DNA from 2 places in the Staphylococcus sp. 11262D007BW genome. Region 2 is predicted to be linked to the other one. Evidence: a T-box and tRNA genes for the amino acid it is inferred to sense, from the RefSeq annotation. Region 2 holds a T-box; the other holds one or more tRNA genes.
The links. A T-box is a leader RNA that pairs with one kind of tRNA and senses whether it is charged. The one in region 2 lies ahead of serS (serine--tRNA ligase), so its partner is inferred to be a tRNA-Ser.
Positions count from the first base shown of each region.

Region 1: it has a tRNA-Ser gene. The T-box ahead of serS (serine--tRNA ligase) is inferred to sense a tRNA for this amino acid. The anticodon was not compared.

Region 1 is NZ_JBPWPJ010000001.1:1,218,427-1,222,852, reverse strand. It holds gene hemY (protoporphyrinogen oxidase) at 1-528, shown strand, start outside; gene ACEE93_RS05960 (RBBP9/YdeN family alpha/beta hydrolase) at 691-1,245, shown strand; tRNA gene ACEE93_RS05955 (tRNA-Glu) at 1,559-1,630, shown strand; tRNA gene ACEE93_RS05950 (tRNA-Met) at 1,741-1,814, shown strand; tRNA gene ACEE93_RS05945 (tRNA-Asp) at 1,824-1,900, shown strand; tRNA gene ACEE93_RS05940 (tRNA-Phe) at 1,908-1,980, shown strand; tRNA gene ACEE93_RS05935 (tRNA-His) at 1,995-2,067, shown strand; tRNA gene ACEE93_RS05930 (tRNA-Gly) at 2,086-2,159, shown strand; tRNA gene ACEE93_RS05925 (tRNA-Asn) at 2,169-2,243, shown strand; tRNA gene ACEE93_RS05920 (tRNA-Glu) at 2,245-2,316, shown strand; tRNA gene ACEE93_RS05915 (tRNA-Ser) at 2,373-2,461, shown strand; gene ACEE93_RS05910 (hypothetical protein) at 3,122-3,343, shown strand; gene ACEE93_RS05905 (hypothetical protein) at 3,439-3,570, shown strand; gene ACEE93_RS05900 (hypothetical protein) at 4,336-4,426, shown strand, end outside.
Region 2 is NZ_JBPWPJ010000001.1:2,085,189-2,089,614, reverse strand. It holds gene ACEE93_RS10175 (NAD(P)H-hydrate dehydratase) at 1-692, opposite strand, end outside; gene hutH (histidine ammonia-lyase) at 909-2,411, shown strand; T-box leader at 2,456-2,647, shown strand; gene serS (serine--tRNA ligase) at 2,746-4,026, shown strand.

The DNA of each region.
Region 1 (4,426 bases), 870 kb from region 2:
AAAGATCCAATGTTTGATTACTTTAATCAACTTGAAGCATCTTCAGTTGCAACCATTGCTATGGCATTTGACGATCATGATATCGAAAATGATTACAATGGTACAGGATTTGTGGTCTCACGTACAAGTAACACAAATATTACGGCATGTACTTGGACATCTAAAAAATGGCCACATACTGCACCAAAAGGTAAGACACTTATTCGAGCATATATCGGTAAACCTGGTGAAAAACTTGTTGAAAATAGTAGTGAAGAAGAATTGGTCGCATTAGCCCGAAAAGATTTAAGTCATATGATGACATTTCATGGAGAGCCTGAATTTACAGTAGTGAATAAAATGATTCAAGCAAGTCCTCAATATCATGTGGGCCATATTGCTCAAATTGAGGCGATTCAAAAACATATACATGATAATTATCAGCATTTACAAATTACAGGGGCACCATTTGAAGCAGTAGGATTACCTGATTGTATTCGTCAGGCTCAAAAGGCTGTAAATATCTTGTTACCAAGAATTACAATGTAAAATAATAAGACAGATAATCGACTAAAAATACTATTATTTTTAGTCGACTTTTTAATTTTGATTGCTCATTGTGCTTAAAAACTAAAGTATATTAGCATAAAATTTAGACCATATGTGATATGATATTTTTGTTGAATAATACTAGAAGGAGGTATGGAGACAATGACAAATGTATATATTGTACACGGCTATCAAGCAGATAGTAACAGTCACTGGTTCCAATGGTTAAAGTCATCTTTAGAGTTGGAAGGACATGATGTAACGGTGCTTGATTTGCCTAACTCAAGTGAACCGGAGTATAAAGCGTGGATTACATATATGAATGAACATGTAACGAAGGTCACAGGTGAGACAATTTTTATTGCACATAGTTTAGGTGTTATTACAACATTACGCTTTTTACAATCTTTACCTCAACAACATATTGGAAAGCTTGCTATAGTATCTGGTTTTAATGATAAACTAGGTGATTTAGCAAATTTAAACGACTTTATTGATGAAAATTTAGATTATGATGACTTAAAACAACGATTAAGTGATGCTTTTGGTATTGCAGCTATAGATGATGAGATTGTACCATGTGAATTAACTAAAGCATTGTGTGAACGATTAGATGCGAAATTTTATGAATTAGAAGAAGGTGGCCATTTCCTTGAAAGAGATGGTTATGATTCTTTCTTATTTTTGAAGAAAAAAGTTATTCAAAACTTTGATTAATATTTTATGTGTGGGGTTGAGTCTATTCATCGTAGACTCAACTTTTTTCATAGATAACGAAAAATTGAAATGGGTAGGGGAAATTGTTCAAAAACAATGAGTTATTTTTTAAGAGATTGTATATGATGGATATTTAAAGCAATAAGATTAATGAAGAAGGGGGAGGTTGATAAGAAAAAAAGATGTTATTTACACCCTAATTTTTCGTAATTACTATAAAGTAAATAAATTACACTAAATATTTATGGAAAAGGCGTTGACGTTTTAATATATACGCTATATACTGAGGAAGTCTTAAAAAATTATTAACTTTGGCTCCTTGGTCAAGCGGTTAAGACACCGCCCTTTCACGGCGGTAACACGGGTTCGAGTCCCGTAGGAGTCATCTCAACATGATTTTAAAATTAATTTTTCTTAAAAGAATTTTAAAAAAGTGTTGACATTAAATTTACAACTTGATATACTAAAAAGGTAAGTAATTCGAAATAATATTAACGCGGGATAGAGCAGTTCGGTAGCTCGTCGGGCTCATAACCCGGAGGTCGGTGGTTCAAATCCGCCTCCCGCAATTACATAATGGTCCCGTAGTGGAGCGGTTTAACACGCCTGCCTGTCACGCAGGAGATCGCGGGTTCGATTCCCGTCGGGACCGCCATTATTATGGTTCAGTAGCTCAGTCGGTAGAGCAAAGGACTGAAAATCCTTGTGTCGGCGGTTCGATTCCGTCCTGAACCACTTCTCTTATCACGGCGGTTGTGGCGAAGTGGTTAACGCATCGGATTGTGGTTCCGACATTCGTGGGTTCGATTCCCATCAACCGCCCTTATCGATAAATCATTTGCGGGTGTAGTTTAATGGCAAAACCTCAGCCTTCCAAGCTGATGTTGTGGGTTCGATTCCCATCACCCGCTCCATTTTATTTATCCACAGTAGCTCAGTGGTAGAGCTATCGGCTGTTAACCGATCGGTCGTAGGTTCGAATCCTACCTGTGGAGCCACGGCTCCTTGGTCAAGCGGTTAAGACACCGCCCTTTCACGGCGGTAACACGGGTTCGAGTCCCGTAGGAGTCATATAATCAGAAGTGAAATATCGCTTCTGATTTTTTTATTTATCATCTTAATAGAGTGGAGAGTTGTCCGAGTTGGCCGAAGGAGCACGCCTGGAAAGTGTGTAGGCGCCACAAGCGTCTCGAGGGTTCGAATCCCTCACTCTCCGTACTTTAGCCTATAACCCGCATGGTTATGGGCTTTTTATTTTCGTTGCCACAGTATTGCCACAGCACATAAAAAAACCGCCTCAAAATAGGGCGGTAATTACGAGTAATTTATTTTTCTATGCTCAATTATCAGTAGCGTAAAGGCGTTTAACCGTCCTCGGATACATAGTGGTGTGCACTCTTTTTTATAAAATTCGATATATGGAATGATATAAGGTAATTTATCATATACTTATAATTGTACAATTATAATCCACACCCTAACCGGTGTGGTATTTTTTATGCGAAAAAATAAAAAAAGATAGAGAAAAGTGTCGCTTTATGCTTTATATCTCATACGTGATATAACATAAATATAGAAAGGAGGCAACAGAGTGAAACGTTCAGAAAACGTAAGCAAAAGAAAAAAGAACGCAGAGACGACGCATTCTTTTGGATAGCGGTCGCAAGCTTGATAATCCAAATATTAGCGGCCATCTAAGCGTTCAAAGGTCAAGGGCTTGTAGCCCTTACCTCATTATAAATGGAGGTGGCTAAAATGGAAAGAGAAACAAAAAGAAATTTAACATTGTATATAATGATAGCTACACTTGTATTATCGATAATTAATCTAATATCACTATTTTAATAAAAAAAGGAGGTTTCACTCTGTAATTATAATGAATAATTTTTACGAAGTTTCAAATACAGTAACTAAACATATAGAATCTAAAGAAGTATCGAATTATAAAATAAACAAAGACACTGGTGTAGCGTATGGAGCTATAAGCGAATTAAGAAATGGCAAAAGAAAAATAAAAAACTTAACATTAGAAACTGCCGAAAAACTATATAACTATCAAAAAGGGCTGAATAAAATGGAAAATAAAACAAACATGTAGATATCTACCAACGCGATAACGATGTTAAAATCATCACTAAAGGAGAAAGTGGAGATTTTATAAGTTACACAATTCAACATGTCTGGTTAGATAATGTGAATTATTTAGTTGAATTAATTCGCGGCGATAAATTAGATACCCACTTTAATGGTGTAGAAGTTGAGGGTGTCATGGAACACGACTATACTATCGAAGATGTAAGAAAAGAATTAGAAAATTGTAAATAAAAATCAAGCGACCAATAAAATGATCGTTTTTTTAACGTCCCTAAAATACTGTTAGCCCTTGTAAAATAAACTTTATAAACTCCCTCACTCTCCGTACTTTAGCCTATAACCCGCATGGTTATGGGCTTTTTATTTTCGTTGCCCCAATATTGCCCCAGCACATAAAAAACCGCCTCAAAATAGGGCGGTAATTACGAGTGATTTGTTTTTCTATGCTCAATTATCAGAAGTATAAAGATAGGCAACAAATCAGGGATATGTAGTATTATTATCTAAAAAATGTGTATCATTAAAATGAACCTTGTAGTTATAATTCATATCACATCAAGTGTAGTCTTTTGTGTAAAAAAGTTGAAGAAAAGTATTGGTATTATTCCGATTAGATAGAATGGTTATATATGTAATTTAGTTGATAACTTACAAACCACCATGAGAGGAAGTGGTTAAAATGGATGCCATCATAAAAATGCTGATGTTCGTTGTACTTGTAACAATGTAACGAACATCAGCGATTTTAAAACAACTTAGAAAATAGCATCTTGATTATCTAGAGACCAATAAAGATAATCAGAATGATGAATAAATCCAAAGGGGTTAACAACCCCTTACCTCTTTTCATGGTTATTATATAATATAAAGGGCGTGTATTTCAATTGTATATACTTATTTTTATATTATTAGTCATTGTATCGTTGCCTGAGATTATTAAATTAGCTAGAGTTATTCACATGAGAAAAATAGGGTACAAACATGAAGGTGATAAACTTGTCAGAATACAAAAAAACAATTCGAAAACTACTAGATAGCAATGTATCAGGGTATCAAATATATAAAGATACTGGTATGTCACAAGGAC
Region 2 (4,426 bases):
ACAGCATCAACAGCGTCATCAAATTGCCCCACAAAGCTTGTAATCATTCCAGCTAGTGTGTCTCCCATACCACCAGTAGCCATCGCAGGACTACCAATTTTTAATTTATATTCATCTTCTTTAAAAAATATTTCAGTGCCATGTTTTTTTAAGACGACAGTCGCATCAAGATGGTCGGCTGCTTCTCGATTACGTTCATAAGTTTGTTCTTCAATTGGAATACCGCTTAAGCGTTCCCATTCTTTTTGATGAGGAGTATAAATGACATGACATTTTGGATTTTGAGGCTTCAACTTACTGACAATGGAAATCGCATCTCCATCCACAATCAATGTATGATGTGGTTGAATGTTTTGTAGTAAAAACGTCATCGCGTTATTCCCTTTAAAGTCTAAGCCTAATCCAGGTCCAATTAAGATACAATCAGAAGCTTCAATTTGTTTCGTTAACTTTTTAGTATCGTTAATATCAATAACCATCGCTTCAGGACAACGTGAGTGAAGTGCCACGTGATTCGTAGGATGTGTCGCCACAGTTAATAAACCACTGCCACTATATACACACGCACGCGCCGCTAACATAATTGCCCCGCCAAGGTTCGCATTACCGCCAATTAATAGAATACGGCCATAATCCCCTTTATGCGTTTCTTGTTTACGTTTAGGTATGTTTACAGTTGATAATGTCTGCATCAAACCCCTCCTATCTTCCTTCCGTTATTACAACAAGATATATTATACCTGGAATTCACTTTCGTCAATAGCAAAAATATAACGTTTTAATCAATTAAATAAGTAATACGCTACCGTGTTACGGATATGCCTAGAACTATTGTTTAACTGAAACGGTCACACTATACTGAAATAGAGACAAAGGATGAGATAATTTAAACGTAAGGGGATAGAGATATGACATTAGTACTTACTGGAGAACAGTTAAAAATTGAAGATATACGTCAATTTTTAATAAAGCAAGAGACAATAGAAATTTCAGACGACGCTCAAGCTCGTGTTCAACAGAGTAGAGCGACTGTGGAACGGATTATCGATAATAAAGAAACAATTTACGGTATTACCACTGGTTTTGGGTTATTTAGTGATGTGCGTATTGATTCAAATCAATATGACCAATTGCAAAAGAATTTAATTCGTTCCCATGCATGTGGGATGGGCGAACCGTTCTCAGAAGACGTTGCCCTTATTATGATGATTTTACGATTAAACACGCTATTAAAAGGTCATTCAGGCGTCACGATGACGTTAATCTCTCAATTGATCTTTTTTATTAATCAACGTATTATTCCTGTGATTCCACAACAAGGCTCACTTGGCGCTTCTGGGGATCTAGCTCCTCTCTCCCATTTAGCACTTGCTTTAATTGGTGAAGGACAAGTGTATTATCAAGGACAACAATTAGACAGCTCGGACGTCTTAGCACAATTACAGCGAGAGCCTTTACAATTACAAGCTAAAGAAGGCCTTGCATTAATTAACGGAACACAAGCCATGACCGCACAAGGGGTTGTGAATTACATAGAAGCGGAAAGTATTGGCTATCAAGCAGAATGGATTGCAGCGCTAACGCATCAAGCGTTAAATGGCATCATTGACGCTTATCATGAATCAGTACATAAAGCCCGTCAGTTTAAAGAACAAATAGATGTAGCAAGACGGATGTTAGACTGGCTTGAAGGATCAAAATTAACAACGCGTCAGGGGGAAATTCGTGTACAAGATCCTTATACATTGCGCTGTATTCCACAAATTCATGGCGCAAGCTTTCAAGTGTTCGATTATGTACGTGAAAAATTAGAGTGTGAAATGAATGCTGCTAATGATAATCCACTTATATTTGATCAAGATGATGAAACACTTGTAATTTCAGGTGGGAACTTTCACGGTCAACCTATCGCATTTGCACTCGACTTTTTAAAAATTGGATTGAGTGAATTAGCGAACGTTTCAGAACGTCGTTTAGAGCGTTTAGTGAATCCTCAATTAAACGGTGGCTTACCTGCCTTTTTAAGTCCAGAACCTGGTTTACAAAGTGGCGCAATGATTATGCAATATGCTGCTGCAAGTCTTGTGTCAGAAAATAAAACATTAGCACATCCCGCAAGTGTGGATTCTATCCCATCTTCTGCCAATCAAGAAGATCATGTTTCAATGGGTACTATTGCATCTAGACATGGTTATCAAATATTGGAAAATGTTCGTCGTGTTTTAGCGATAGAAGCGATTATTGCATTACAAGCAGTTGAATTAAAAGGTATTGATCAATTATCTAAAGCAACTCGTCAAAAATACGATGCATTACGTGAAGTAGTGCCTACTATCGACAAAGATAGACAATTTCATTTTGATATTGAAAATGTGGCAAAATATTTACGTAATGAAGCATATACAAATTAAACTTGAATTTTTAAAATTTTTCTGATATATTTAAGTTAAATTCAGATAATCAATTGTTTGTGGACTAAGTAATATAGTGACATTTACAGAGAGTTTGTGGTTGGTGTGAACAAACAAATAGATCTATATGAAATCTACCCACGATGGATAACAATTCGGGTCAAACCGTTAACTTTGTTAGAGTGCAGACAATTGTCTGTTAAATAGGGTGGCAACACGTAGACCACGTCCCTTGTGTAGGGGCGTGTTTTTTTTACGTTTTAATCATATTAAGCGTAATCGTGAGGTTGGTACGTCTATAATCAATAGATAAAAATTGAAAGGAAGTTGTGACATGTTAGACATTAAATTATTTAGAAATGACCCTGAAAAAGTGAAAGAAAAAATCGCGTTACGCGGAGATGATCCAGAAGTTGTTGATAAAGTACTTCAACTTGATGAGAAACGTAGAGATTTAATTCAACAAACAGAAGATTTAAAATCAAAACGTAATCAAGCATCTCAAGAAATTGCTGAAAAGAAACGTAATCAAGAAAATGCAGACGATGCTATTCAAGAACAACGTAAAGTTGGCGAAAAAATTAAAGAAATTGATGCTGTATTAAAAGAAACGGAAGATGCGTTAACAGATCAATTATCACGTATTCCAAACCTTATTCATGACGATGTACCTCAAGGTGCAGATGATGATGAAAACGTTGAACTTAAAAAATGGGGTACACCTCGTGATTTCGAATTTGACGCAAAAGCACATTGGGATCTTGTAGAAGACTTAAAAATGGCAAACTTTGACCGTGCAGCACGCGTATCTGGTGCGCGTTTCGTCTTCCTAACAAATGAAGGTGCTAAATTAGAACGTGCGTTAATGAACTACATGATTACAAAACATACAACACAACACGGTTATACAGAAATGATGGTTCCTCAACTTGTGAATAAAAACGCAATGTATGGTACTGGTCAATTACCAAAATTTGAAGAAGACTTATTTAAAGTAGAAAAAGAAGGCATGTACACTATTCCAACAGCAGAAGTACCACTCACAAACTACTACCGTGAAGAGATTATTCAACCAGGTGTCTTACCTGAAAAATTCACAGGCCAATCAGCATGTTTCAGAAGTGAAGCGGGTTCTGCAGGACGCGATACACGTGGTTTAATCCGTTTACACCAATTTGATAAAGTGGAAATGGTACGTATTGAAAAACCTGAAGATTCTTGGGATGCATTAGAAGAAATGACAGGTAATGCTGAAGCCATTTTAGAAGAATTAGGTTTACCATACCGTCGTGTGATTTTATGTACTGGCGATATCGGCTTTGGTGCAAGTAAAACATACGATTTAGAAGTTTGGTTACCAAGTTACAATGATTATAAAGAAATCAGCTCTTGTTCAAACTGTGTGGACTTCCAAGCACGCCGCGCGAATATCCGTTTCAAACGCGATAAAGATGCAAAACCTGAATATGTTCACACATTAAACGGTTCTGGATTAGCAGTAGGTCGTACATTTGCTGCTATTGTAGAAAACTATCAAAATGAAGACGGTTCTATTACAATTCCTGAAGCACTTGTACCATTTATGGGTGGTCAAACAGTGATTGAACCTAAATAATAATATACGTTAATAATAGAGTACTAAAGGCATGATTCGCTTTTAGTACTCTTTTTATTTTTAACATAAAAGGGTTATATGTGCCTTAATTTAGACCCCCTATCTAAAAATATAGTGTAAGTAGGGGAGGGGATAAAACTTTTGTTATATCAACGTTTTTAGAGGTACGGTATAGTGATGTATCTGTGAGGGAAGTCTAATATGAATGCAATAATCAGTTTTTTCTGATAACGATTGCAACGTATCGCGTTGTGAAGTATCATTAATAAATAAAGTGATGTATTTTTAAGAGGGGCAGGGGAGTCTAACTCTACTGGATGGAAAACAAATTCAACATTGATGATGAATACTAAGCCATAGATGCTATAACAAGATTGGGATAACCAGATTAAAGATTTGC